Regions from separate parts of the Sideroxydans sp. CL21 genome, predicted to be linked through region 1. Evidence: predicted binding sites of a transcription regulator. Region 1 holds the regulator's gene; the other holds the start of a gene.

Region 1 (15,073 bases):
GCCTCCTTGCGCCAATGCTCGAATGCCGCGCCGTTGTGTATTCCTGCCGGGATACGCTCATCGTAGAACGCGAAGATCAGTTCGTCGTCCACCAGCACATCGGGGCGGCGTGCCTTGTGTTCCAGCGCTTCGATATCGGCGATCAGTTTCTGGTTGTGGGTAAAGAACGGCGCCTGCGTGTTAAACTCGCCTGTCACCAGTGCCTCGCGTATGAAAATTTCGCGTGACTCCGCCACGTTCATCGGCCCGTAATGCACGCGTTTCTTCGGATTGATGATCAGACCGTACAAGGTACTGCGTTCCCATGCCGCCACCTGGGCCGCCTTCTTCTCCCAGTGCGCATCGAAGTAGCTGCGTTTGATCAGGTGCGCGCCGACTTCTTCCAGCCATTCCGGTTCGATGCGCGCCACGCAGCGCGCGAACAGCTTGGTCGTCTCCACGATCTCCGCCGCCACCACCCACTTGGTGCCCTTCTTCGCCAGCACCGAGTTCGACGCGATGAAGAACTTGATCTCGCGCGCGCCGAGGTAATACGGCTCCTTGTCCACCCCCTTGCAGCCGATGTTACCGAGCAGGCCGGTCAACAGCGCCTTGTGTATCTGTTCGTAGGTGGCGGGTTGCTCGTTGAAGCGCATGCCCATCTCCGACACCTGTGCATGCAACTGCTGGTGCAGCTCGTGCCATTCGCGCAGGCGCAGCGGCGACAGAAATTTGTCGCGGCACTCGGTCGCCCACAACTTGTTGGTCTTCTTGTGTTTGATCGCGTCCTGGAACCACGCCCACAACTTGATGTAGGCGAGGAAATCCGAGCGCTCGTCGTTGAAGCGCTGATGCGCCGCATCGGCTGCCTCGCGCCGTTCCGCCGGGCGGTCGCGCGGGTCTTGCAGGGCCAGCGCGCTGGCGATGATGAGGATCTCGTTGAGACATTGGTATTGCCGCCCCGCGAGCAACAGCCGCGCTACCTTGGGGTCAAGCGGCAGCTTGGCCAGTTCGTGGCCGAGCGGTGTGAGCTGGCGAGCACCCTCACCCCTAGCCCCTCTTCCCGAGGGCGAGGGGAACTGGCTCCCTCCCCCTTCCCTCACCCCATGCCCTCTCCCAGGGGGAGAGGGGTTATTCACGGGTTGGGGTGAGGGCACGCCCTCCGCTATCGCCCCCAACTCAGTGAGCAATTGATAACCATCCGCAATGGCGCGCGAACCCGGCGGCTCGATGAACGGGAATTCTTCCACCTCTCCCAGCCCCAATGCGCTCATGCGCAAAATCACGGTAGCCAGCGATACACGAAATATCTCGGCATCGGTAAACTCGGGGCGTTGCAGAAAATCCGCTTCTTCATACAAACGGATGCACACGCCGCTCATCACCCGGCCACAACGACCGGCGCGCTGGTTGGCGGCGGCGCGCGAGATATTCTCGATGCGCAACTGCTCCACCTTCTGTCGCACGCTGTAGCGGTTGACGCGCGCCAGACCACTGTCGATCACGTAGCCGATGTTGGGCACGGTAAGCGACGTCTCCGCAACATTGGTCGCCAGCACCACGCGGCGCACACCGGAAGCGGGTTTGAACACGCGATCCTGCTCGGCGATGGACAGGCGCGAGAACAGCGGCAGGATTTCGATACCCTTGTGCTGATGCTTGCGCAGGGCCTCTGCGGTATCGCGTATCTCGCGTTCGCCGGGCAGGAATACCAGCACATCGCCTTTTAAGCCGCCGATACTTAATTCATCCAGCGCACTGCATATCGCCTGCGGAACATCCTGCGTATCGCCTTCTTCGTTTTGTTGCGGCGGGCGGTAGCGTATCTCGACAGGGTAGGTACGACCGGTAACTTGGATGATGGGAGCCGGCTGCATGCTTGGAGATTGAGCTTCGCTGACTGAGCGCTCCCTCACCCCAACCCCTCTCCCGGGGGGAGAGGGGTTTAATTCAGAGAGCCGCTCAGACTCCCTCTCCCCCCGGGAGAGGGGTGGGATGAGGGAACCCACCGCATTCAACCAATCAAACAGCGATTGCAGCACCCCCTCCGTATTCGTCAGCACCTCGTTGTTCCAAAACCGCAGCACGGTGATCCCCTGCTCCTGCAACCATGCACTGCGTTTTTCATCATGCTTGTTTTGCGCATCCTCTGTGTGTTGTCCACCATCCAGCTCAATGGCGAGTTTCACTTCATGACAATAGAAATCGAGGATGTATGAACCCAGCGGGTGCTGGCGGCGAAACTTGCAATCTAGCAGTTGCCTGTCTCTCAGTAGCGCCCAAAGCAACTGCTCTGCGTCTGTTGAGTTCTTGCGTAATTCGCGTGCGTGGGTAAGCAGGATTTCCGGGATTATTGGGTAATTCTCCCTCACCCCAGCCCTCTCCCAGAGGGCGAGGGAGCCAGAGTTGCGGAGCGGGGTTAGCCCCTCGCCCTCTGGGAGAGGGGTTGGGGTGAGGGAACTCGCAGCAAAATGCTTCGCAAATCTCTCCGCATCCAGCGTCGCCGAGGTGATGATCAGCTTGAGATCGGGGCGGCGCGGGAGCAGTTGCCGCAGATAGCCCAGCAGAAAATCGATGTTCAGCGAGCGTTCATGCGCCTCGTCGATGATGATGGTGTCGTATTGCCTGAGCTGCGGGTCGTGGTGTATCTCCGCCAGCAGGATGCCGTCGGTCATCAGTTTGATGCAGGTATCGGGCGACACCTTGTCGTTGAAGCGCACCTTGTAGCCGACCAGTCCACCGAGTTCAGACTTCAACTCATGCGCAATACGCGCACCCACCGAACGTGCCGCCACCCTGCGCGGCTGGGTATGCCCGATGACACCCAGCACACCGCGTCCGAGACTCAAGCAAATCTTGGGTAGTTGCGTGGTCTTGCCCGAACCCGTCTCGCCGCACACGATGATGACCTGATGCTTTTCGATCGCCTGCACCAACTCCTCGCGCCGCGCCACGACAGGCAGGTCGGCGGGGTATTCGATGGCGGAGAGTTGCTGTATACGCGCCAGGCGGCGCTGGGCAAGGGGTGACAAGACGGCATTCATGGAAACGTGATTTTACCTGCTACGGATGCTGCCCGCACAAAATAGAGCCGGGGTTTTATATTTGGAATGAGGCCTATTGCGTCTTCGTCAACCGGAACGTCACTTTCCCTTCCTTGTTCTCGCTCAACTCCAGCAGGTAGCCCGATTGCGCCGCCCAGCGCGCAACCTGATACAGGCCGATCCCCATGCCGCTTTCCGACGGGACGATCGTATTCAGTACTTGCTGGGCAATGTTGCCGGGAATGGCGCTACCGCTATCGCTGATGCAGAGACTGAACGGCTCGGTTTCCAGGGAAACATCGACGGTGATCGCGGAATTGCTCTGGGATTTTTTGCAGGCGTTGTCGATCAGGTTGTCGGAGACGCAATCAAACAGCGGGGCCGGTATCGGCCGGTCATCCAGGCGCTTCGGCGCATTCCAGGCAATGCCGCGATGCTGGTGCCGCTGCCGCAATCCTTCCCACCAGGCCGCCAGCGGCATTTCAACCTCCTCCTCCTGAGCCTGCGGATTCTTGAGTTTGGTCAGGATAAGTTCGATGCGCTGGGTCAGCACAGGCAACTGGCGTTGCAGAATGGGTTGCGCCTTTTCCGGCTGATGCTGGGCCACCGAAGTCAGTGCGAACAGGGATTGCAGCATGTTCTTGAGATCATGGGTCAGGCGCGCGCCCGTCTCGTAGATAACCTGCTGGCGTGTGATCTCGCGCAAGGACTGCTCGCGTCGCTTGGCCTGGTAGAAGTGCCCCATCAAATGAGTGAGCAAACGGACATGCAGCAGCACGGTGGGTGTAACGGATTGGCGGCTGAACAGGACAAGCTTCAGGTCTTGGTCAACCATTTCTATACGATGCTTGTTGAAAGTTCCCAGCTTTCCTTGCCCGCATTCCGATGTCCACAACAGCCCCGATATCCAGGGCATCTCGGCAAGATATTCGGTTGCGCGAATCAGGAAGGCTTCCGGATTCTGTTCCTGATTTGCCGCCGCCGAAAGCCGCCCCAGCCATTTCTCGAGCGGAGTGCCGATGGTCAACAGATAGCGAGAGAACAGGGCCTGAAAACCGGAAAATCCCAGGCGCGGATTCCACAACCCGCCCAGCGCCAACAGTACGATGGCGATAAAGAACAAGGTGCGCAGCAAGGCATTGAGATAGTCGATATGTTCCAGGGTCATGAAGGCGAGACTGCCCAGCACCAGCGAAGCCAGCAGGGTGAACAGCAGCAGGATGTAGATGAAGTCCACCGCCTGTTCGGTTTCCGCCTGATCGCGCTCGGCGGGTATGAGCGCCATGCCGACCAGCAGCAGCGGCAAACCCACGTCCATCAGGCCGCTCATCACCTCATCCATGCCGGGCAGGCTAAACAAGTGCGGCGCAACATACAAGATCAGTATGGACAGCAGGTAAGCCATCACCAGCAGGTAATACAGACGCTGCCAGCGCGCATGAAAGGAAAACACGCGACCGCCGACCAACGCGAACAGCACGCTGACCCAGAACGCCAGCACCCACCAGTTGAACAGGAAAATCGTGACCAGACTGATGGCGATGATGAACGCCGCAGCGCTGGTGCGCAGCTTTCTTTCCCCGTGCCACAACGGTTGCCACAACAGAAACGACCCCAGATGCATCAGCAACAGCGGGTGCATCCACAAACTACCGGGTCCCAGCCAAAGCGCCAAGTGCAACGCCACCAGCATGGCATACGAGATCCAGCGGCTGGAACGCATCAGTTTTTTTAGGGAAAATGTCCGCATCTCGTCAATTTCGTCTGAAATTCATCATCTTGAGAGTAAATGCTTCAAGTTTAACCCAGATAATCCGCCAGTCCTACGGGCACGCATTCCCGGCATGCGGTCCGCCGGGAATCGGCTGAACCTCGACAGGGCGGCACCCGGGCGGAAGCTCTCGATCCGCCGGATTTTGCCCCGGATGGAAACAACAACAAGATTTGCCTGCACCTCATTGTATGGCATGGCTATTGCTAAATTCTCCGAGCACGGCTACATTTAGCAAACAACGACCCCTTTGGAGAAACATAACAATGAAACGCAACCAATCCGGCTTCACCTTAATTGAAATCGCCATCGTACTGGTGATCATCGGCCTCCTGCTCGGCGGCGTGCTCAAGGGTCAGGAGCTCATCAATAGTGCCAAGGTGAAAAATCTGGCGACGGACTTCAGGAATGTTCCAGTATACATTTATGGTTATCAGGACAAGTTCAGGGCGCTGCCAGGCGATGATATCCAAGCGGTAAGCCATGTTGGGGCTGCAGCCGGACATAACGGCAATGGAGATGGGCTAATTGGTGGGGCATGGGATTCAATCACATTAACTGATGAGAGCCAATATTTCTGGGAGCATATCAGGCTTGCTGGATTAGCAGCAGGGCCAACGAGCGGAGGAGATCTTCTACCTACAAACTCGGTTGGTGGCGTAATCGGCATCACTAGCTCGGCCAATTTCACTGATCCATCAGCAGGAACAGCAGCGAACCCTAAGATAAACGGTAGTTATATCATTTGTTCTTCTGGCATTTTGGGCAAGTATGCAAAGCAGTTGGATCTTCAGATGGATGACAGCAATCCAATTGGAGGTTCGATAAGGGAATTCTCTAGCAGCAATAGTCGTCCTTCGACACTTACGGTACCTACATTGACGAACGGTATGATTGATGACAATCAAACTTACACCGTCTGCATGGGCGTTTGATAAAACTCCGGCGTGACAATCAAAGCCCGCTTCGGCGGGCTTTTTTCTTGCCGTCACTTTGTGCATGGCCTAGTGCCGGAAATTTCAGAATGTAGTGCGGGCACGCCTTTGTCCCCGCAAAGGGGAGGCCGACGGGTTCCCAACGGCTACGCCTTTACCCGTGCGCTCTGCCCACGCGGATGCCGAACCGTGTGGGCAGACGATAAAGTTGTCTGCCCACCCTGCGATTTTTTCGATAACAAATTTACCTTGGCTCTCAACCCTGGCGCAGCCGCTTCTCCGCCGCTTCCAGCGTCACCGACTGCCCGAGCATCACCAGCACATCGCCCGCACGCAGCACCATGTCGCCGGCCGGCTGGCTGCCTTCCACGTTGTGGCGGCGCACGGCATTCACTTCGACGTTGAGTTCGGCCAGTTTCAGCGCCTGCAAAGGCTTGCCGACCGCGGCATCGCCTTCGTTGAGCATGATGTTCTGGAAGCGCTGCTGCAGACTTTCAGTGGTTTCTCCCACCGAATCCGGTGCCGGCGCGTTGCGGAAGTAGCCGCTGAACATGCTGTAGCGCTTGGCGCGCGTCTCCTGGATGTGGCGGATCACGCGACTGAGCGGCACGCCGGAGAGCAGCAGCGCCTGCGAGGCAAGCATGACGCTGCCTTCGGTGACTTCGGCCACCACTTCGGCCGCACCCGCCTGTTTGAGTGCGCCGATGTGAGTGTCGTCGGCAGTGCGCACCACCACCGGCAGATCGGGGCGCGCTCTCTTCGTGTGATGCAATATCTTGAGTGCGGAAGGTTTGTCGTCGTAGGTGATAACCAATGCCTTGGCGCGCATCAAACCGGCTGCCTGCAGTACTTCAAATTTGCCCGCATCGCCGTACACGACTTTTTCTCCAGCCGCCACGGCTTCGCGCACATTGCGCGAATCGAGATCGAGCGCGATGAAGCTGATCCCTTCTTCGGTCAGAAATTTGCCCAATGTATGTCCGCTACGCCCGTAGCCGCAAATGATGATGTGCTGTTTGCTTAACATGCTGCTCACGGCGATCTGGTGCATCTGCATGGCGCGGTTCATCCATTCTTCCGGCGACAGGCGGCGCACGATGGCTTCGGCATGCTGGATCAGGAACGGTGCGATGAGCATGGAGATCAGCATGGCAGCCAGCACGTTTTGTGTCACATCCGCGGGCAGCAGTTGCACTTCGCCCGTCAGCGTCAACAACACAAAACCGAACTCGCCCGCCTGGGCCAGGCCGATACCGGTGCGCAGCGCCGCGCCCCACTCGCCCGCGAAAGCACGTACCAGCAAGGCCACCACGGCGGCCTTGAAGGGGATCAGGATGAGCAGCAGCAACAGTATCCATCCCCAGCCGGCGATCACCGCGCCCAGGTCCAGCATCATGCCGATGGTGACGAAGAACAGTCCGAGCAAGACATCGCGGAACGGCTTGATGTCTTCTTCCACCTGGTAGCGGTATTCGGTCTCGGAGATCAGCATACCCGCCACGAACGCGCCCAGCGCCAGCGACAGCCCGCTCAGCTCGGTGAGCCAGGCCATGCCGAGCGTGAACAACAGCACGTTGAGCATGAACAGCTCGGAGGATTTTTGCCCGGCCACCAGATGGAACCACGGACGCAGCAAGCGTTGCCCGAAGGTCAGCAATGCCGTCAGCAGGACAACGGCCTTGAGCATGGCAAGCGCAATGGTACTTCCGAGATGAGTGCCGCTTTCCGCCAGCGCGGGGATGATGATGATGAGCGGCACAACGGCCAGATCCTGAAACAGCAGCACGCCCATGATTTTCTGCCCGTGCGGCGTGTTCAGTTCGGCGCGCTCGACCAGCATCTTGCTGACGATGGCGGTGGAAGACATGGCCAGGATGCCGCCCAGTGCCAGGCCGGCGCGCCAGTCGATCTCGAAAAACAGCGACGAAAGCATCACCAGCAGCATGGTTGCCGCAACCTGCGCCGTACCCAGGCCGAACACCAGGCGTTGCATGGCACGCAAACGCGCCAGGCTGAACTCCAAGCCTATGCTGAACATCAGGAACACCACGCCGAACTCGGCCAGATGTCGCGTCTCGGGCGCGTCGGGTATCCAGCCCAGGGCATGCGGCCCGATCAGAATACCGACCAGCAGATAACCGAGCATCGCGGGCAGCTTCAAAATGCGGCACAACACCACCACGCCGACAGCGACGGCCAGCAAGATGAGGATGAGATGGAGCGAACTGTTCATGATCCGATGATGCCACATTTTCAAAAAAACGCCGCCTCCAAACGGCACTGTTATAATCCTGCGCATGAACAAACCATTCTCCGCCGCACCGCATGCGCTCGACCTTGCGCGTCAAGTTTTAATCATCGAAGCCGACGCTGTGCGGGCGCTCACGCAGCGTATCGACAACAACTTTTTGAAGGCGCTGAATCTCATCCTCGCGTGCAAGGGAAGAGTCATCATCAGCGGCATGGGAAAGTCCGGCCACATCGCGCGCAAGATCGCGGCAACCATGTCCAGCACCGGCACGCCCGCTTATTTCGTGCACCCGGGCGAAGCCAGCCACGGCGATCTCGGCATGGTGACGGCACAGGATGTGTTCATCGCGATTTCCTATTCCGGCGAAAGCGATGAGCTGCTCACCATCGTTCCCGCCGTCAAGCGCCAGGGGGCGCACCTCATCAGCCTGACCGGCAATCCCCAATCCAGCCTGGCGCTGGCGGCGGATGCGCATCTCGACGGTTCCGTGGCACAGGAGGCCTGCCCCATGGGCCTCGCTCCCACGGCCAGCACCACGGCCGCACTCGCGCTGGGCGATGCGCTGGCCGTAGCCTTGCTCGATGCCAAAGGTTTCGGCGAAGAAGATTTCGCGCGTTCACATCCCGGCGGCAGCCTGGGGCGCCGCCTGCTTACCCATGTGAGCGACGTCATGCATACCAACGCCAGTATCCCGTCCGTTCCGAACAATGCGACGCTGGCCGATGCGGTGCTGGAGATTTCGCGCAAAGGGCTGGGCATGACCGCCATCGTGGACGACACAAAACATCTGCTCGGCATCTATACCGATGGCGACCTGCGCCGCACGCTGGAAAAGAAAGTGGACTTCAGCACCACGCCGGTCAACACCGTCATGTCGAAAAACCCGCGCTGCATTGGCCCCGACGCGCTGGCGGTCGACGCAGTGCAGATGATGGAGAAATACAACATCAGCCAGTTGCCGGTCGTGGACGACCACAAGAGACTGGTCGGTGCACTGAACATGCACGACCTGCTGAAAGCCAAGGTCATATGACGCTCGCCGAAAGAATCAAACCACTGCGCTTGGTCGCCTTCGATGTGGACGGCGTGCTGACCGACGGCGGGCTGTACCTTTCGGATTCCGGTGAAGAGTTCAAACGCTTCAATTCGCTCGACGGGCATGGCTTGAAAATGCTCAAGGCATCCGGGGTGGAACTGGCCATCATCACCGGCCGCACATCGCGTTGCGTGGAGCAGCGCGCAAAGAATCTCGGGATTGCGCGTTTGTATCAGGGCGTGGAAGACAAGCTCGCGGTAATGCAATCGCTGCTGGCGGAATTGAAACTGGCGCCGGAAGCCGCCGCCTTCATGGGCGACGACGTGGTCGATTTGCCGGTGATGCGCCGGGTCGGATTGGCCCTGAGCGTACCCGCAGCGCCGCAAGTGGTGCGCGACCATGCACATTACGTCAGCCTGCGCGAAGCAGGGCATGGCGCGGTGCGGGAAGTGTGCGAAATGATCCTTGGCGCGCAAGGCACATTAGACGCGCAACTCGCGCCCTACCTGAAGTGATGTTCGCTACCCGCGTCTTCGAAAAAGCCCGCTCATGGCTGCCCTTGCTGCCTTTGCTGCTGATGCTGGCGGCAACCTATTGGCTCAATTTGCAGGTGCAGCCGTTGCCGCAAGCGGAGAGCCAGCAGCGCCACGATGTCGACTACTATGTCGACAACTTCACTGCAACCTCGCTGAACATCCTGGGCCAGCCCCGCTTCATCCTGAAAGCAGAAAAACTGTGGCATTACCCGGACGACGACACCACACACTTGCAGATGCCGCACCTCACGAGTCTATCCCCCGGTCGTCCGCCGACGCTCACCACGTCTCTAACCGGGATGCTTACCAGCAAAGGCGACGAAGTGTACCTCTACGATGAGGTGCACATCGTGCGCCCTGCCACGGCCGACTCCCTCGAACAGGACTTCACCACCGATTACCTGCATGCCATCCCCGACCGCGACTTTGCCGAGACCGACCGGGCTGTGGTGATGAGCGACAAGTACAACGTCATCAATGCTGTCGGCATGCAACTCGATAACAAAGCGGGCACGGTCAAGCTGCTGTCGCACGTCAGAGCCACCCATGAGCCAATCCCGCACTAACGCCGCCGCGCTGTGCGGCCTGCTGCTCCTGATCTGGAGCGGCCTGCTGCACGCCGAAGATGCGGATCGCGACAAACCCATCCATCTGGAGTCGGATCGCGTCGTCGTCGATGACGTCAAGCAAGTCAGCGTGTTCGAGGGCGAAGTCGAACTCACCCAGGGAACGATCCGCATCCGGGCGGAAAAAGTCGTCGTGACGCAGGACAAACTGGGCTTCAAGCATTGCACCGCCACCGGACACCTCGCCAATTTCCGCCAGAAACAGGAAGGCACGGATCAGTACATGGAAGGTTACGGTGAACGAATCGTGTACGATACCCGTGCCGAGGTTGTCGATTTCTACGTGCACGCCCGCGTCAAGCGCGAACTGGACGATGTGCAGGGAGACCACATCGAGTACAGTACCCGTACCGAGGTGTTCAAGGTGTTTGGCGATCCCGCTCATGCCAACGACCCGAACAAGGGCCGCGTGCATGCGGTGATCCAGCCAAAAGCCGAAGAGAGCCCCGACAAACCCGCGCCCAAGAATGCGCCGCTCACCATCGAATCCAGCCCGACATTGACCAACGAAAAACCATGAGTGAACTCAGAACCGTCTCGCTGAACAAGCGCTATCGCGCCCGCACTGTAGTGCATGATGTATCGCTGTCCGTAAAAAGCGGCGAAGTGGTCGGGTTGCTGGGACCAAACGGTGCGGGCAAGACCACCAGCTTCTACATGATCGTCGGCCTGGTCGCTGCGGACGGCGGCGAGATATTCATCGACGACCAGGAAATCACGCACCTCCCCATCCATCGTCGCGCGCGCCTCGGTCTGGCCTATCTGCCGCAGGAAGCCTCCATTTTCCGCCGCCTGACCGTGACCGAAAACATCCGGGCCGTGCTGGAGTTGCAGGGTTATGCCGATGCCGAGATGGACCTGCGGCTGGAAGCGTTGCTGAACGATCTGCACATTACCCATATCCGCGACAATCCGGCCATCAGCCTGTCCGGCGGCGAACGGCGGCGGGTGGAAATCGCCCGTTCGCTGGCAACCGACCCGCGCTTCATCCTGCTCGACGAACCTTTCGCCGGGGTCGATCCCATCGCCGTGATCGACATCCAGAAGATCATCCGTTTCCTCAAGGAACGCGGTATCGGCGTACTCATTACGGACCATAACGTGCGCGAGACGCTGGGTATCTGCGACCGCGCTTACATTATCAACGCCGGTTCGGTAATGGCGGAGGGCAATCCCGACGAAATCATCTATAATGAGGGCGTGAGGAAGGTGTATTTGGGCGAACACTTCAAGCTGTAAAGATCAGGATAAAACCGCCACTCACCGAATAGCCACGATGAAACACTCTCTCCAACTCAGGCAATCCCAACAACTGATGCTCACGCCCCAGTTGCAGCAGGCCATCAAGCTGCTGCAACTTTCGACGCTGGAGATCAATCAGGAGACTGCGCGCCTGCTGGACGAGAATCCCTTCCTTGAGCGCGAGGACGACAGTACCAACCAGACCTATAGCGGCAACAGCAGCTCCGACATCCCCGCCCCTTCCGGCAGTACCGAAACGAGCAGCGCCCCTGCCGAAGCTGAATCACGCAAAGACGACGGCAACGAATGGCCCGAACCTACGTTCTCTTCATCGTCATCCTCGTCCGGCCCTGACGACGAGGACGACGGCTATTCCGAAGTCGCCGCCGAGAAACCCAGCATGCGTGAGCACTTGCTCTGGGAATTGAACATGAGCCAGATGGATCCGCGCGACAAGAAGATCATCGGACTACTCATCGACGCGCTGGACGAAAATGCCTACCTGTCGCAACCGTTGGAAGAAATTTTCGAACTGCTGCCGCCCGAACTGGACATTTCGCTGGACGATCTGGAAACGGCTCTGGTGCAGTTGCAATATCTGGATGCACCCGGTATCGGCGCACGCAACCTGAGCGAATGCCTGGCATTGCAACTGCGTGCCATGCCGGAAGATATACCGGGCCGCGATCTGGCATTGGCCATTGTCAGCGATCATCTGGACTTGCTGGCCGCGCGGGATTTCAGCAAATTGAAAAAGGCCCTGCGCTGCGACGATGACGCCTTGCGCTGCGCACAGGATCTGATCGTGCATCTGCAACCCAAACCCGGTTCGGCCTTCGAGCATCGTGCTGCGGACTATGTGGTGCCGGACGTACTGGTGGAACGCCACGGCGGCATCTGGCGCGCACGTTTGAATCCGGAAGCCATGCCGCGCCTGCGCATCAATCAGGTGTATGCCAACATCCTGCAACAGCGCAACGAGAAGAACGCGCAGGAAATGGCCGGGCAACTGCAGGAAGCGCGCTGGTTCATCAAAAACCTGCAGCAACGTTTCGAAACTATTTTGCGCGTATCGCAGGCCATCGTCGAAAGGCAGCGCCAGTTCTTCGAGCACGGTGACATCGCCATGCGCCCGCTGGTGCTGCGCGAGATCGCCGAACAACTCGAACTGCATGAATCCACCATTTCGCGCGTGACTACACAGAAGTTCATGCTCACCCCGCGCGGCATCTACGAATTCAAATACTTCTTCGGCAGCGGCCTTGCCACCGAAGCGGGCGGTGCGTGCTCATCCACCGCCATCCGTGCACTGATCAAGCAATTGGTCAGCGAGGAAGACGGGAAACACCCGCTCACCGACAGTCGCATGTCAGAAATCCTGGCACAGCAGGGCATTCTAGTCGCCCGCCGTACCGTGGCAAAATACCGCGAGGGGATGAACATCCTTCCGGTAAATCTTCGTAAATCACTCTAACCAAAAGGAGCAGGCCATGAACCTCAACCTCACAGGACGTCACCTCGAAATCACGCCGGCCATCCGCGAACATGTGCTCAGCAAACTGGACAAGGTCAAACGCCATTTCGACAACGTGATCGACATCAACGTGATCCTGTCTGTGGACAAGCTGGTGCAGAAAGCCGAAGCCAACGTCCATGTTTCCGGCAAAGCCATCTTCGCCGAAACCGAGGACAGCAACCTGTATGTGGCCATAGACGCACTGGTCGATTCGCTGGACCGCCAGGTGTTGAAACACAAGGAAAAGTACACCGCGCGTCGCCATGACGAAACCGGCAAGCAAAGCGCAGCAGACTGAAGCGATGCGGGGCAACCAGAAGTGGTTGCCCCGTTTTCTTGTTATGGTGAAATAGTATGAGCCTGATCAGCAAAATTCTAACCCCTGAATGTGTCCTGCTGGACAACGAGTCCACCAGCAAAAAACGCGTATTCGAACGTGTCGGCTTATTGTTCGAAAACACGCTCCATATCGGACGCAGCCAGGTGTTCGACAGCCTGTTCGCTCGCGAAAAACTAGGTTCCACCGGATTGGGGCAAGGAGTAGCCATCCCGCATGGCAGGGTGAAAGGTCTGCGCGAAGCTGCAGCTGCCTTCGTCAAAATGCAGAACCCCATCCCTTTCGACGCACCGGACGGATTGCCGGTGAGTTTCATTTTTGTGTTGCTCGTTCCCGAACGTGCAACCGACCTGCATCTGCAACTGTTGGGCGAATTGGCGCAGATGTTCTGCGACAAATCGTTCCGCGAAAAATTGCAGGCCACCGACGATACTGTCGCGATCCACAAACTCTTCGTCGACTGGCAGGGATAAGGAAATCCATATGGCTCAGGTCAACATCCAGCAACTCTTCGAGGACAAGCAGGAACGCCTGGGCCTGACCTGGGTGGGCGGCGCAAAGGGCGGTGACCGCATGCTTGAGAGCGAGATCGTCAACGCTTCCAACCGCGGCCTGATCGGCCACATGAATGTGATCCATCCGAACTGGGTACAGGTATTCAGCAGCACCGAACTCGATTATCTGCATGCGCTCTCGCCTTCCGATCTGGCCGTTACGCTGACGCAGTTGGAACAAAGCGAGCCTCTATGTCTGATCGTGGCGGGCGAGACCGAGATACCAAAGGGTCTGCTGGACTTCGCCAATCGCACCCATACCCCGTTGTTCCAGTCACCCTTGGGCAGCGTGCAACTGATGTGGATGATTCGCCACTACATCGTCAAGGGGCTGGCCGATTCGACCACGCGCCACGGCGTTTTTCTCGATGCGCTCGGCGTCGGCGTCATGATCACCGGCGACAGCGGCGTGGGCAAGAGCGAGCTGGCGCTGGAACTGATCACGCGCGGTAGCGGACTGGTGGCCGACGACATCACCGAGTTGTATCGCATCTCGCCGGAGACGCTGGAAGGACGCTGCCCGGAATTGTTGCGCGACTTCCTGGAAGTGCGCGGCCTGGGCATGCTCAACATTCGCACCATGTTCGGCGAGACAGCGGTGCGCCGCAAGAAGAGCCTCAAGCTGATCGTGCATCTTTATCGTCCGCCGCACGACGACCTTTCCAAACTGGAGCGCCTGCCGACTTCCGGCTTCGAGGAGATCATGGGCGTCAAAATCAGCAAGGTCGAGCTGCCCGTGATGGCAGGCCGCAACCTCGCCGTGCTGGTGGAAGCCGCGGCTCGCAACTTCGTGCTGCAGCAGCGCGGGATCAACACCATGCAGGAATTCATTTCGCGCCAGGAAATTCTGATGCGGGGGGCGTGACGTGCAGTTATTTTTGATCAGCGGCTTATCCGGTTCCGGCAAGAGCGTCGCGCTCAATGTGCTCGAAGACAGCGGATATTACTGCGTGGACAATCTGCCTGCCGAACTGCTGCATGTGCTGACGAACAACCTGAAACTGGCAGGCGTGCAAAAAGTCGCCGTCAGCGTCGATGTGCGCAGCGGCAACAGCGTCGTGCTGCTGCCGCAATACATCGAGAAACTCAAGCAGCAGGATATCGATGTGCATTTGCTGTTCCTCGACGCAAATAATGAGACGCTGGTCAAACGCTTCTCCGAAACACGCCGTCTGCATCCCCTGAGCGATGGCGTGAAGACGCTGCCGGAAAGCGTCACTCTGGAGCGCGAATTGCTGGCCGAGAT
Region 2 (15,073 bases), 1.4 Mb from region 1:
CATATCTGCATTCCGATGTGCATCGGCCTGTTTGCGGTATTCAATCCCATCCAGGTTCCCGCGTTTTTTCAGATGGGAACCTATATCATTCTCGGCGCGGGTGTAGTCAACTTCCTGTCCATCGCCATCCTGGGACGCATCCCCCGCCCTGTTGGCTACGGCCTTATCGGTGGCTATGCCGTGTTCTTGTATATGGGACTTATTCAGTAAGTAAGAGGTTTCGACTGGCCGATCCCAAGACCGGCAATAAAGCGCTTTCCCACCAAACATTCGCCAGTCATGTTTCGCCTATTCAATCAGACCGGCCACTTCCGTGGCAATTCCTTGGAAGGATGAGGGATAACTGCACGTAAGGGATGGTAAATTGGTAAAATCGCGCGCCTTGCAGGAGGCTTCATTGGAAAATCCATACAATATTCTCGGCGTCTCGCCGACCGCTTCGACCGAAGACATCAAGAAGGCCTACCGCGCACTTGCCATGCGCCATCACCCGGATCGGAATCCCCACTCCAGCGCCGAGGTCCGGTTCAACGCCATCAAGAAGGCGTATGAGCTTCTTTCCGACCCTCAAAAGAGGGCTGAATATAACTACAGCCTGAATAATCGCATCATCATCGACCCCGAGAATGAGGCGCAAAGTTTGTGGGGTTCGCTATTCAGCCGTTGCGGAATCGAACTTCCGCGCAATGACCGTTCATCTACTTGAAGACAAAATATTATGAAAAGCATTCATCCTGAATTTATCTACCAATCGCGTGAACTCGGTGTCCAGATCGAAGACACGCTGGGCGAGCCGCCTGACAGAAAGAACTATGACCGTGTCATCGATTCCTTGATCGGGGAATTTGCCAAGGGCACGGAAATCGACGATGTGAATCTGTTGAGCTTCGCATTGGTCAATCACCTGGTTTTTGATAACGCTCAGGGGCTATTGGCAGAAGGTGGCCAATATGATGCTGGTGATGCCGCAAAAGTCTTGAAAATGGTGTCGTGCAGCGATGCCGCATCGGGCAATGCCTTGGCCACTGTGTTTACGGCCAATCCGGAATTGGCGCGCAAGGCCATCATTACGGCTTTCCTGTACAAGAACCCCAAGCGCTGGACAGACGAGGATCATTCTCTCGATGCACTGCAGCAAGAGGAAGACAAGGAAAACAATGTCGAGGATGACGAAGATCAGATCTCGCACGGGGAAGATATAGAACATCTGTTCGATACACGCGGAGACGAAAATGTCTGACAAAACCAATCTTCCCGCAATCCGGCAACAAGTCACCGAGCTGGTTCTGGCCGGTTCGACCAAACATGCGGAAGAGGCCATCAGTGAAACAGCCGAAAAGTTCGGCGATCTCGCTGTTGTCGAAGTGCTGAGCACCCTGGAGCCGCATGTGGCGTCGCTGCATTTGTCTGCCTTCGATGGCGGCAAGATGTCGCTGGCCACATTGCTTATTCCGCCCAAAGCCTGGGCCGAAAGTCTGGCTTATTTCGCGGCCACTTGGGACGAAGACTGGATCGAGGACGAGCCGGAAGTGTTGGCCGAATCGCTGTTCGCGCACATACATGGCGTGATTTATGCCAGCGATGATGAAGAGCGCCGTGCCGAGTTGCTCAATGAAGCGCTCGCGACCGACTGGGGGACAACTGCGTTTGCCGTGCTTTTCTCGACGGCGGCCGATGAGATCATCGAGATCGCGAATGACATCCATAATCTCGGCGCCCATAGAAGCGGCCAGACGACTTCGGACCACGACGTGATCCCGCTCGCGTTGGAGATTGCCAGGACCAATGAAGAAGCCTGGGACCGGGTGCTGTTCGAGATATTTCCCGACTGGATCCCCGGCGAGAACGAATTGCACGCGGGGTCTGACGAAGAGGACGGCGACGACAACGACGAGGCGGAAGACGACGATCGCGAACATGAATATGCCATGGGCCGGACGACCAGGGAACTGTTGCTGCGCCTGCGCAGGCAAGTGCCCAGCAAGGCGGCCAGCACGCCAAAGGCTGGTGGACGGCCGAGCCTGGGTGAGGATATTTTCTCCTAAATGAATATCACCAGTTTCACCGCCCGCCCACCCCAATTAGTACAGGCACTGGAGGCGCTTGCACTGCGCACGGACAATCGGGATGCCGCCGACACGCTTTTCCACGAACTCTGCGGAATCACCGTGCTGGTCGCGAAAAAATTCACGAATGACAGGACCGCGGATGGCATGCTCGACGCGTTCCACCTGACGGTCGGATGCATCTCGCTGGGCATCAGCCAAGCCGGCATTGCCGATAGCAATGAAGCCCGGCTTTCGTTTCTGCTGCAACACGGCGCTGAATATGTGTTCCAGATGGGATTCCGGCATATTAAGGAATTGTCCTCCCTGCCCTATGTGGCCTACATTTCCGATTTTGATAACGACGCTTTCATTCAACAGCGCAATCTCAAAGCGATCTTCCTGGAAATTTGCAGTGCCGATCCTGTCTCGACATGGACAGGGGACGCGGTCTTTCAAAATGAACTACTCGATCGGAAGCGCAACCAGAAGATCATCGCTTGTGCAAAATGGTTGCGCAAGAATAATTCCGATGGCCCCGTAAAATATCCCGAGCTTGATGCCAATGCCGTGATTTCAATAGCCGTTATTTTTGCAATATCGGGTGATGGAAGGATTGTCGCGCGAACGGCACAAAGGGGGATCGAGAACCTGATCGAGCGCACCCGAGAAATGCGGCCGGATTTCGAGATGAACTGGAATGATTTCCTGAAAAAAATACCGCCTGAGTTTCAGCCCATCCTGCTTGAAAGGATGGAAGAACTCAGGGGCACTATCGTCAAGAAGATATTTTCCAAAACCAGAATCAAAACCGTGCTTACCGAGTTGCAAGACCAATATGCAGGCAGCGAACAGGATATCGACTATTCCTGAACCTGAACCAGTGTCACTCATCGTTTAAGCTGCGCCAGCCATGTCCCATCCATACCAAATACGCGTTGAGCCGTGAATTTGGAAGAGACAGGCTTTAACACTTATTGAAAGCTATCCCTGCCCCGACCATGCTGTTGCCTTTGGCACGAACGAAGAAGGTCAAGTCTTTGTGCTGAATTAGGTGTTCGTCCAAGCTAAGTCAGCCTTGGATAAAGTCGTCTGCAGGGGATGGGAATCCATCTGCGACTTTATGGCTGAATAATGGCAGGTGGATTGTAGCTATGCCTATGGCCGGGATCTGTATTGGGAATTGCAGCTTGATGATCAACGAACAGAATGAATGTTTTGAGCATATTAGAGAACGATCATTCTGTTGACAATCTTAAGTACAACTATCGAACTTACCCGCCATGATGCTGTCTATTCGCCGGTGAGATTTTTCCTGGTCAGGAAACTCCAAATACAAGTTGCACAAGTAATACTTGTTTAACTGTGTTCATGTATATGAGTAGGTTGGACATATTAGAGTCTGAATTCAATGGAGATTTGAATGCTAAAAATCGTAAGTTACTGTTCCGCCATTTTCTTTGCTATGTGGATCTCGACTGGCCCCGCACTTGCAGATAATTCTCCAACCATTGATCAAGTCTATCAAGCTGCCAATTCTGGCAGATTGGGTGATGCGCAAAGTATGATGGAGAAAGTTCTTAAGGATCATCCAAACAGTGCAAAAGCACATTTTGTTGAGGCAGAATTATTTGCCAAGCAGGGCCAATTGGCGAACGCCGAAAACGAACTGAATATTGCTCAAAAGTTGCAACCTGATTTGTCATTTGCAAAGCCGGTCGCTGTTCAAAATTTGAGGAATCAGATTTTCGCAAGCCATAGTGTCAACCAATCTTCCACCGGCAATTATCAAGCCCCGTCAGGAAATAGCTTCCCATGGGGAATGCTGCTCCTTGGACTTGGTTCCATCGCAGTCATTGTGCTGATAATGCGTGCAATGAATTCTCGTAACTCTTCCACTTTTCCAAGCAACTATCAACCAGGAATGCCTAATGGTGCGCCTTCTCCCATGCCCATGCAGCCCTATGGTGGTGGGATGGGGCCGATTGGTTCCTCTGGCAGTGGAATTGGTGGCGGAATTATGGGCGGTCTCGCTACGGGCGCTGCTGTTGGGGTCGGCATGGTCGCTGGTGAAGCATTGGCTCATCACTTTATGGACGGTGGTCGCAACGATTCAAGCAATGCTTCTCCGGTTGCTGACACATGGGGCAACTCATCCAATAATGACATGGGGGGCTCAGATTTTGGATTGGCCGACAACTCGACTTGGAATGACAGTTCTAACGTGGCTGATAGTGGTTCAGATGTCGGTGGCGGCGACTGGACCTAGGAATCAGAGACTGAACTTGTCGCTGGCATCAGGGACATCCAAGACGCTCTTGAGTAGATAGACGGCGAGTATCATGCGGACGCGCGCATCCGGGTAACAACTGTTAGAGTGCATACCCTCCCTAAAATCACCCGCTGGAGTAAAACGCAAATGGAATTTGGCAATCCGCTGATGTCTCGCGCCGCTAGTGTCCTTACCAATGAATTCGGCTCACCGTCTCGTGAAACGCTAAAGGTCATCGCCTGGAACGTAAGGCCCGACCTTGGAGTTGTGCTCCAGATTGACCAACCCAACCGAGAACAAGGTGCCTTCATCTGGGTGCCATATCCTCCGGACGGTCAGCCCGTGCCTGAAATCGCTCTCGAATATCCCGGCGAGGCCGGGCGTCACAGCAATACCTATCCTTCTCCCGGCTTAGGGCGCGGTTTTCCCGCGCTCAAATTGGCGGTAAAGACGGAAACCGAGCTGGAGGACACAATCTCCTTCATTAAGGCATTCCGCGATACCATGCCGCTACCCGAAGTCAAGTCACAGCCCACCGAGCCACAAGCTCCAGTGCCTGTTGATGTCTCCCGCATGCCCACGGTGAAGGAGAAGCCCGCCCGCCGTGAGGCCATACCTCGCGCCGTTCAGCGTGAAGTCTGGCAGCGCGACGGTGGGCGCTGCGTTGAGTGCGGTACAAAAGAGAAACTTTGTTTCGACCACATCGTTCCATTTTCTCGTGGCGGCAGCAATACGATTCGCAACCTTCAATTGCTATGCGAGCGCTGCAATCTTTCAAAGGGCAACCGCATTTGAACGTGGTGCCCACCCCATCATTCCACTTGCCTGCGTGAAAAGCCGCTAGAGAATTCAGACGTTAGGCATGTCTAATCCCTGGACGTTACGCCGAAATTATTTTGCCTCGTATAGCGTCACTCTCTCGTCACTCTGAGTAACTTTATCAATTCCAATCCAACAAATGAGTTACCGTTTCGATAAAGTAGTGCAAACCCTTTGAAGCCATGCCCGCTATTGCAATCGTTGCTTGGCACGAGGAAATCACCACCCAAATTTGTTATCCGCCAGGTCAAGAAAAAATTTGCACCGAGACTGCTAGAGAGTGACGAAAATAGGTTGAGAGAGTGACGTCACTCAGCGAGTCACTCAGTGAGTCACTTGCAGAAGCAAGTTGTCGCAGAAGAAATTCCAAGCTCTAGCTCGGAACCAATTCAACTTGTGTGATGGAAGTGGCGCAGGACCTCTTCAGACAAAACCCAGGGGCACGGAGGCATGTCACGATAGGTCGAAATGAAAACTGAAGTTTTCACATATTGTTCACACGAAAACAAAAGCCACTCGACGGAGTGGCTTAAGCGATTGTTTATTAGTGCTTTGCGTGGTGGGCGGTACTGGGTTCGAACCAGTGACCCCTGCCGTGTGAAGGCAGTGCTCTACCGCTGAGCTAACCGCCCAATAGAGGGCGCGCATTTAATCATAGCCCTATATATACGGTCAATTTCTTTATCCGCTTTACCCATCTATCGTAAAATGCGCGCCTTCGTTTAATGCCACAGGAATGCCCCATGACCGTCCGCACCCGTTTCGCACCCAGCCCCACCGGATACCTACACATTGGTGGTGCGCGAACTGCTCTGTTTTCCTGGGCCTATGCACGCAAACATGGCGGCACTTTCATTCTGCGTATCGAAGATACCGATGTGGAGCGTTCTACTCCCGAAGCTGTGCAGGCTATTCTGGACGGAATGGCCTGGCTTAAATTGAACTACGACGAAGGCCCGTTCTATCAGATGCAACGCATGCCGCGTTATAAGGAAGTCATCCAGCAGATGCTGGCGGCGGGACAGGCCTATTACTGCTATACGACCCCGGCAGAACTGGATGCCATGCGCGAGGCGCAGCGTGCTCGCGGCGAGAAGCCGCGTTACGACGGCACATGGCGTCCCGAACCCGGCAAGTCTCTGCCGTCTATCCCCGCAGACATGAAGCCCGTGGTGCGTTTCAAGAACCCGATGGCCGGTGTCGTTGCATGGAAAGATATGGTCAAAGGTCATATCGAATTCAGCAACACCGAACTGGACGATCTCATCATCGCCCGTTCCGACGGTACGCCAACCTATAACTTCTGCGTGGTGGTGGACGATTGGGATATGGGTATCACGCAAGTGATCCGCGGCGACGACCACGTCAACAACACCCCGCGTCAGATCAATATTCTTAAAGCGCTGGGTGCCACCATACCGAAATACGCCCACCTGTCCATGATCCTCGGTGACGACGGCACCAAGCTTTCCAAGCGCCACGGTGCGGTGAGCGTGATGCAATACGACGAAGACGGCTATTTGCCGGAAGCCGTCATCAATTACCTTGCGCGCCTGGGCTGGTCGCACGGCGACAATGAGGTTTTCTCGGTCGCACAATTCTGCGAGTGGTTCGATCTCGACCACATCACGCCTTCTGCCGCGCAGTTCAATACCGAAAAACTGAACTGGTTGAACAACCATTACCTCAAACAAACCGATAACGCCCAATTGGTGGAACTGGTTCGCCCTCGCCTCGAAAAACGCGGCATCAAAGTGTCAGCCAGCCCGGATCTGAGTGCCATTGTCGGCGTATATAAGGAACGTGTTGCCACGCTTAACGAACTGGCCGACGCAGCGGAAGTGTTCTACATCGATCTGCACCCGGATGCAGCCCTGCTTGATGCACAACTTTCCGCTGAAGCCATTCCTGCACTGCGCGACTTGTCGCAACTTTTCGCCACAGTGGCATGGGAAAACACTGCAATCAGCGCCGCCATCAAGGAAATCATAGTCAAACACGGCTTGAAGATGCCCAAGCTTGCCATGCCACTGCGCGTGATGCTCACCGGACAAACCCAGACACCTTCTGTGGATGCTTTGGTGACATTGTTTACGCGCGAGATGGTTCTGGCACGCATAGAAAAGAACCTCTCGAAAAAAACCGGCTGACTTGCTTTACAAGGTGGGGTGCCATCACTATAATGCGCGCTCTTTTCGGGGCACCCCGGGGGTATAGCTCAGCTGGGAGAGCGCTTGCATGGCATGCAAGAGGTCAGCGGTTCGATCCCGCTTACCTCCACCAAAAAGAAAAGTAACAACGAAGTCCCCTTCGTCTAGAGGCCTAGGACACCGCCCTTTCACGGCGATAACACGAGTTCGAATCTCGTAGGGGACGCCAAACAAAACAATGGCTTGCAGAGATGTAAGCCATTTTATTTTGTCCGTGCGTAATCTGTGTATTCAAAATTTACCGTACAATAAGTCAGATCGCCACTACTCAACGATTTATATGAGCCAACGGGCATAAATCAGTAGCACCCATGCTGAAGAAGCGAAACTGTAACCAGAAAGTGGCCGGGCTTTGAATCGGAAAAAACATTGCGGGCACTTGATTCAAGTGTCCGTCATTTTTGATAATTTTCCTGGGTCAGAATTTGAGAACAATCCCAACTGAAGCCAGCGAAAGCGCTATACGAGGGGGATTGGAAATTCCATAAGCGCTATATATGTCGTAAGAACCAAAATTTTCATATTGAGCTCGAATGGCAAAACTCTTACTCAATTCATATTGAACCCCGGCTCCATACGTCACAGAATTTTTGATTTGTCTGCTTATGGGCACGCCGTTAACTGAGATACCTTGCATGACTGCGCCAGTAGTATTCGAATTTGCATGGTAGCTTTCACTGAATTCAGCGCGAACGGTTCCTACTTTTCCGAAGAAAGAAAATCCGCCGGTGATCGGAACAGTCGCTGTTCCGGAAAATGCCCACCCGATTGCCTTGGTTGACCATGTGGCGAGTGTCCCAGCGAGCCCAGAGACGGTAGATATCCCTTCTCCTGTCGCATTTCCCAAGTCACCATAGCTGGCTTCAAACCCCCATATTGGAGTAAATCGATAGTTGTAGGCCAGACGTAAAGCGGTATGAGTTTCACTACAAGTACTGCCCGAACCCATAGCAACAGTAACCCAAGGTGAATCGCATGCATTTTTTGCTTTAGAGTACCCGCCGCTGAGAATAATGGATGAATTCGTGGTTTCGTTGTTAGCAAATGCGGGTGAAACTGCCAAACAACAAATCAATGCTATTGCATATGTCCTGATGCGTCTCGCCATTATTTGGTTTCCGATTTCAGTAGGTTAAGGTGATTATGAAAAGCTGCAGTCAAAAACGGCTTGAACCGTTCCACAAATTATTCGCGCCGGAGATTATCAGTAAAAACCGTTACGGGATATATGCCAAAAGGTATAGACCTATCCCTACCCCGTGCACAGATGAATGCACCAGCAAATGACACGGCGCCCTGAATAGGAGCATGAGTTTCACCCCTACCAGCCATGTGTGATGAATATTCATCAAAAATTGGCGTGGCTTGCTTCGTGCTTATACAGGAGGGATACCGATAATCCCATCCTGAAAGAGTTTCGATGACCATCCGCGTTGCGTTAAACCACCAGACAAGCTACAGCTTTGACCGTGCAGTCAATCTCTGGCCGCACGAGGTCAGGCTGCGTCCTGCCGCGCACAGCCGCACGCCCATACTCAGCTATTCGCTCAATATCGAACCTGCCGGTCACTTCCTGAACTGGCAGCAGGATCCTTTCGGCAACTGGGTCGCCCGACTGGTGTTTCCGGAGAAAGCGGAATCGCTGAAGATCACGGTCGATCTTGTAGCGGACATGACGGTCATCAATCCTTTCGATTTTTTCATTGACGAGTTCGCTGAAAATTTTCCATTTGAGTATCCGGATGGATTGAAACGCGAACTCGGTCCGTATCTTGAAGCCGAGCCAGCTTCCCCGTTGTTGGCCGATTGGCTTGACCGCACTAAGAAGGAGTTGCTCGGCAAGCCGCTGCGTACTATCGACATGCTGGTCGGCATCAACCAGCGCATCAAGGATGATGTGGGCTATATCGTGCGCCTTGAGGCGGGCGTGCAGACACCCGAGCAAACCCTGGAGCTGAAGCGCGGCTCATGCCGGGACTCGGCTTGGCTGCTGGTTCAGGCCCTGCGTCACCTGGGCCTTGCTGCGCGTTTTGCCTCGGGTTATCTGATCCAGCTGAAGGCCGATGTGAAGGCGCTCGACGGTCCTTCCGGCACCGATCACGACTTCACCGATCTTCATGCGTGGACTGAAGTCTATATTCCGGGTGCCGGTTGGATCGGACTGGATCCGACCTCCGGTTTGCTGGCAGGCGAAGGCCATATTCCGCTGGCATGCACGGCGATGCCGGCTTCGGCTGCACCCGTGATCGGCGTCACCGAAGTGTGCGAGACGCATTTTGATTTTTCGATGCAGGTGACGCGTATCCATGAAGATCCGCGCGTGACACAACCCTATACCAAAGCGCAATGGCAGGCGATACTCGACCTCGGGCATCAGGTAGATGCCGAGCTGATAAAGAACGACGTGCGCCTCACCATGGGCGGCGAACCTACCTTTGTGTCCATCGACGATATGGACGGCCCGGAGTGGAATTTCACCGCCCTCTCGGACAAGAAACGCGAGCTCGCGGGTGAATTGATCAACCGCTTGCAAGGACACTTTGCGCCGGGCGCCCTGCTCCATTTCGGTCAGGGAAAATGGTATCCGGGTGAACCGCTGCCGCGCTGGGCGCTGGGATGCTACTGGCGCACGGACGGCAAACCGCTGTGGAACGACCGCACATTACTGGTTACAAAAGACGGAGATGGTTCTCACAAAACAGAAGATGCGCTGCACTTCATGCAGCGTCTCACGCAAGAACTTGGGCTGAATGAACGCTTGGTGATACCGGCATATGAAGATGTGGCTCAAATTATCGATCAGGAACAGAAATGGCCCGAGAACTTGGACCCGCTCCATTCCGACCTGAAAAAGAGCGATGAGCGTCGTCGGCTGGCAAAACTGATCGAACGTGGTTTGGGCGAGGCGGTGGGTTATGTTCTTCCTCTCAAGGCATTGCCACCCAAGGTACAGAAGAGCGCTTCCAAAGCAGCGCTTGCGATGGGCTTCCGCTCCAGCGCCTGGCCGTTGCGGCGTGAACACTTGTATCTGATCGCGGGTGATTCGCCGCTGGGCTTGCGCCTGCCGCTCGCCTCGTTGCCCTGGGTTGCTCCCGCAGACAAAGAGGAAGAGTTCGGCCGCGATCCGTTCGATGCTACCGACGAAGCTCCCGATGCCGGTCTGCCTCAGAAAAAGCCGCAGGCTGCGGCCGATTCACGCAAAGGGGGTTACGATCCACGAGAAATCATCCACACTGCCCTGTGTGCAGAAGTACGCTCTGGTGTCCTGTGCGTCTTCTTGCCGCCGGTACCCTTGTTGGAAGACTTCGTGTCGCTCATCGCGGCAATAGAAGCCTGCGCTTCGGCATTGAAGTTGCCATTGCGGCTGGAAGGTTACACACCACCGTCAGATCCCAGGCTGAAAGAATTCCGCATCACGCCAGACCCCGGTGTGATCGAGGTCAATATCCACCCGTCCGGTACATGGGTGCAGTTGGTGCAGAACACGCAGACGCTCTACGAGGAAGCGCGCCTGACAAGACTCGGCACGGAAAAGTTCATGCTCGATGGACGCCATTCCGGCACAGGCGGTGGCAACCACGTCACCATAGGTGCAGCGACTCCGGCAGACTCGCCCTGCCTGCGGCGGCCGGATGTGCTGATGAGCCTGATCACGTATTGGCAGCACCATCCCGCCTTGTCCTATCTGTTCTCCGGCATGTTCATCGGCCCCACCAGCCAGGCCCCGCGAGTGGATGAAGCGCGCCACGAAAGTCTGTACGAGTTGGAGATTGCGTTCCAGCAAATGACGGAGCATTTGAAATCGGGCGAGGAGAATCTGCGGCCGTGGCTGGTGGATCGATTGCTGCGCAACCTGCTGGTCGATCATTCCGGCAACACGCATCGTGCCGAGTTCTGCATCGACAAGCTGTATTCGCCCGACAGTGCTACGGGGCGCCTGGGCCTGCTGGAGTTCCGCGGCTTCGAGATGCCGCCGCACGCGCAAATGTCGCTGCTGCAAATGTTGCTGCTGCGCGCACTGCTCGCTCGTTTCTGGCAGACGCCTTACCGCGGCAATCTCACGCGCTGGGGAACCGGGTTGCATGACCGTTACATGTTGCCGCACTTCGTGGCGCAGGACATGCGCGATGTCGTGCTGGATCTGCAACGTGCAGGCTATGACTTCGAGTTCGAATGGTTTGCACCTTTCCTCGAGTTCCGCTTCCCGCGCTTCGGCACGGTGGTCTATCACGGTATCGAGATCGAACTGCGCCAGGCGATCGAACCGTGGCATGTGCTGGGCGAGGAAGTCGGGGCCGGCGGCACGGCACGCTATGTCGATTCCTCGGTCGAGCGCATGCAGATCAAGGTGAGCCACATGAACGACAACCGGCATATCGTCACCTGCAATGGCCGTCCCCTGCCGCTGACGGCGACCGGCACGCGCGGCGAATATGTGGCCGGTGTGCGTTACCGGGCATGGTGCCCGCCTTCCGGCCTGCATCCGACCATCGGCGTGCAGGCACCGCTGGTGTTCGATCTGGTGGACAGTTGGAACGGCCGCTCCATCGGCGGCTGTACCTATCACGTTGCCCATCCCGGCGGGCGCAACTACGATACCTTCCCGGTCAATGCCAATGAAGCCGAGGCACGGCGCGTGGCGCGCTTCTGGAATCACGGCCATACGCCGGGCGAGATGCATGTCCGGCGCGAAGGGCGCAATCCCGATTATCCGCTGACGCTAGATCTGCGCCGTGCGCCGGAACCGATGATGGAAGGTGCTGCCGGCAAGGCCAGCGAGTTGATAAAGCCCGAGCAAAAGACAAAAAAATAGGGGTACTCCAATAAAGGAAAAGGAAATTTGCTGCTGTAAGTCCAAGTCGTGGCACGGTATTCGCTAAGCAATACTCAATACGTGGAATAAAGAACAGATCATGGAAATTTCCCTGTCGGAATATAAACGCATAACGGCCTACGATGAACTGTTCGATGCCAACTTGCGCCCGCGCAGCGCGGCGCAGCCCCTTTTCGACTACCTGAACTCGCTGGATGCCAACGAATTGCTGGCACGCCGCCAGGCGGTGGAAGCGAACATCATGGCCATGGGGATCACGTTTACCATCTACAGCGAAGCGGGCAACATCGACCGCGCATGGCCATTCGATGTCATCCCGCGGGTGATGAGCCGCACCGAATGGGACCCGATCCAGGAGGGGCTCAAACAACGCCTGACCGCGCTCAATCTGTTCATCAATGATTTGTACAACAAACAACAAATCATCAAGGATGGCGTGTTCCCGCGTGAAGTACTGGAAGGCTCGGTCAATTTCCGCCCCCAGTGCGTGGGTGTGACGCCCCGCTTTGGCGTGTGGGCACATATTTGTGGCACCGACTTGGTGCGCGACCGCGACGGTACGGTTTATGTGCTGGAAGACAACCTGCGCGTTCCTTCCGGTGTGTCCTACATGCTGGAAAATCGGCAGATCATGAAGCGGATATTTCCAGAGGTGTTTCGAACCACCTCGATCCTGCCGGTGGATGACTACCCTACCCAGCTTTACCAGACGCTGGCTGCATTGTCACCGCGTCCAGGCGACCAGCCGGTGATCGCCGTGTTGACTCCAGGCATCTACAACTCGGCCTACTTCGAACACAGTTATCTCGCCCAGCAAATGGGTGCCCATCTGGTGGAAGGACAGGACTTGCTGGTTGGCACCGACGACAGGGTGTACATGAAGAACATCTTCGGTTTGCAACAAGTGGATGTGATCTATCGGCGCATCGACGATCATTTCCTCGACCCGGAGGTGTTCAGTCCCGACTCCATGCTCGGCGTGCCCGGCTTGATGCGCGCCTGGCGCAAGGGAAACGTGGGCATTGCCAATGCGCCGGGCGCGGGCGTGGCGGATGACAAGGTGGTGTACGCCTTCGTCCCCCAGATCATCCGCTACTATCTGGATCAGGATCCGATCCTGGCCAATGTACCCAGTTATCTGTGCATGTATCCGGACCAATGCGAACATGTATTGAAGAATCTGGATAAGCTGGTGGTCAAGCCTGCCAACGAATCTGGCGGATACGGCATGATGATCGGCCCGCGTGCGGACGAAGCCGAACGCGCAAAGTTTGCGGATCTGATCCGTGCCAATCCGCGCAATTACATGGCGCAGCCAACGCTCGAGATATCCACAGCACCGACCCTGGTCGATGGAAAATTGGCCCCGCGCCATTTGGACCTGCGCCCCTTCATACTGCAATCGGAGAAGCTCTATGTGACGACCGGCGGTTTGACGCGGGTCGCGCTGCGGGAAGGATCATTGGTGGTGAATTCTTCGCAAGGCGGCGGCAGCAAGGACACCTGGATCGTAGAGGAGATGCCGTCATGCTAGCCCGTGCTGCTCAAAACCTTTACTGGATGGCGCGCTATCTGGAGCGCGCTGAAAATACCGCGCGACTCATCAACAGCACGACGGATGTGTTGCTGGATCTGCCGCACGGCGCTACGCTGGGTTGGGATACGCTGATCAAAGCCGTCGGGCTGGATGAATCCTTCAGCAAGCACTACACACAAGCCAACGAGGATTCGATCATGCGCTTCATGATCGAGGACGAACAGAACCCCAGTTCCATCCTGTCCTGTGTGAAGTACGCAAGGGAGAACACCCGCACTCTGCGCGAGTTGCTGCCCGAGGATCTGTGGGAATGTATCAACAGCTTGTATCTTTACCTTCGCGCCAATGCCAACCAGGCAACGACGAGCCGCCGTGAAAGATACCTGGTCTTGAACAATGTCATCGCAAAGCGGCATGCGATCGTCGGCCTCATCTCGGGCGTGATGGCGCACGACATGGCGTATCAATTCATCCGGCTCGGGCGAAACATCGAACGTGCCGACATGACCACGCGCATTCTGGACATCAATTTCGCGGTATCCATCCCGGAAGACATGGCGCTGTATGAGATGAGCGTGGAAAGATTGTGGATGAATACTCTTAAAGCGCTTTCCGCCTACCAGACTTATCGGCGGCTCAAGGCCGTGCATGTGAGCAGCAAGAACGTGATCGAGTTTCTGATCAACGACGAACATTTTCCGCGCAGCCTGCTGTATTGCCTGAATGAGATGGAATCCTGTCTGCGTGTAGTTCCATTTTCTGAAACTGTGTTGAGTACAGTCAGAAATTCGAGGACGAATTTGCTCAGGCTTCTGTCCGATAACCTGCACAACGGCGAACTGCACGAGCTGTTGGATTTGACCCAGAAAGATCTGGGAGAGATCAATGCCGCCCTGAACAAGCAATATTTCCATGCCAAAGTCGGTCAGCAGCAAAGCCAGTCAGATGCTGAAATGGTCCAGTGATTATTGGAACAATATAATTCCATCAACGAAACATGACTTACTGCCTATCGGTCAACATTGACGCCGGAATGGTTTTCTGTTCGGACTCGCGTACCAACGCGGGATTCGACAATATTTCGACCTACTCAAAGATGCACCCCTTCGTATGGCCGGGAGATCGTGTTTTGGTATTGCTCTCGGCAGGAAATCTGGCGACAACTCAGTCCGTTCTAAAACGTCTCAATACTGACTTGGACAAAGCGGCACGGCCCAACCTGCTCAATGTGGCCAACATGCATGAAGCGGCAGACTATGTGGCATCTGTCAGTTGCGAAGTGCAGAAGCAACAATCCTTGCGCGATAGTTCCGGGAGCAACCTGGAAGCGACGTTTATTCTGGGCGGGCAAATCGC

Evidence for each region. The regulator sigma-54, encoded in region 1, starts transcription at its own class of promoters, with help from an activator protein. The targets are predictions, from matches to a motif close to TGGCACNNTTCCTGCT.
Region 2: a site for sigma-54 is predicted at 12,209-12,224, ahead of QOY30_RS08405 (circularly permuted type 2 ATP-grasp protein). Genes of this name have one in related genera too.

What each region holds. Positions count from the first base shown of each region.
Region 1 covers NZ_LR699166.1:436,051-451,123, reverse strand. The annotation lists gene hrpA (ATP-dependent RNA helicase HrpA) at 1-3,023, opposite strand, end outside; gene QOY30_RS02225 (sensor histidine kinase) at 3,097-4,773, opposite strand; gene QOY30_RS02220 (prepilin-type N-terminal cleavage/methylation domain-containing protein) at 5,061-5,729, shown strand; gene QOY30_RS02215 (monovalent cation:proton antiporter family protein) at 5,986-7,962, opposite strand; gene QOY30_RS02210 (KpsF/GutQ family sugar-phosphate isomerase) at 8,027-9,013, shown strand; gene QOY30_RS02205 (KdsC family phosphatase) at 9,010-9,531, shown strand; gene lptC (LPS export ABC transporter periplasmic protein LptC) at 9,531-10,118, shown strand; gene lptA (lipopolysaccharide transport periplasmic protein LptA) at 10,099-10,698, shown strand; gene lptB (LPS export ABC transporter ATP-binding protein) at 10,695-11,417, shown strand; gene QOY30_RS02185 (RNA polymerase factor sigma-54) at 11,455-12,894, shown strand; gene hpf (ribosome hibernation-promoting factor, HPF/YfiA family) at 12,911-13,234, shown strand; gene QOY30_RS02175 (PTS sugar transporter subunit IIA) at 13,291-13,746, shown strand; gene hprK (HPr(Ser) kinase/phosphatase) at 13,757-14,692, shown strand; gene rapZ (RNase adapter RapZ) at 14,694-15,073, shown strand, end outside.
Region 2 covers NZ_LR699166.1:1,804,960-1,820,032, reverse strand. The annotation lists gene QOY30_RS08470 (calcium:cation antiporter family protein) at 1-210, shown strand, start outside; gene QOY30_RS08465 (J domain-containing protein) at 398-706, shown strand; gene QOY30_RS08460 (hypothetical protein) at 719-1,240, shown strand; gene QOY30_RS08455 (hypothetical protein) at 1,233-2,045, shown strand; gene QOY30_RS08450 (hypothetical protein) at 2,046-2,918, shown strand; gene QOY30_RS08445 (tetratricopeptide repeat protein) at 3,469-4,314, shown strand; gene QOY30_RS08440 (HNH endonuclease) at 4,465-5,112, shown strand; tRNA gene QOY30_RS08435 (tRNA-Val) at 5,694-5,768, opposite strand; gene gltX (glutamate--tRNA ligase) at 5,880-7,286, shown strand; tRNA gene QOY30_RS08425 (tRNA-Ala) at 7,344-7,419, shown strand; tRNA gene QOY30_RS08420 (tRNA-Glu) at 7,440-7,515, shown strand; gene QOY30_RS08415 (outer membrane beta-barrel protein) at 7,765-8,454, opposite strand; gene QOY30_RS08410 (transglutaminase family protein) at 8,767-12,159, shown strand; gene QOY30_RS08405 (circularly permuted type 2 ATP-grasp protein) at 12,260-13,714, shown strand; gene QOY30_RS08400 (alpha-E domain-containing protein) at 13,708-14,682, shown strand; gene QOY30_RS08395 (proteasome-type protease) at 14,751-15,073, shown strand, end outside.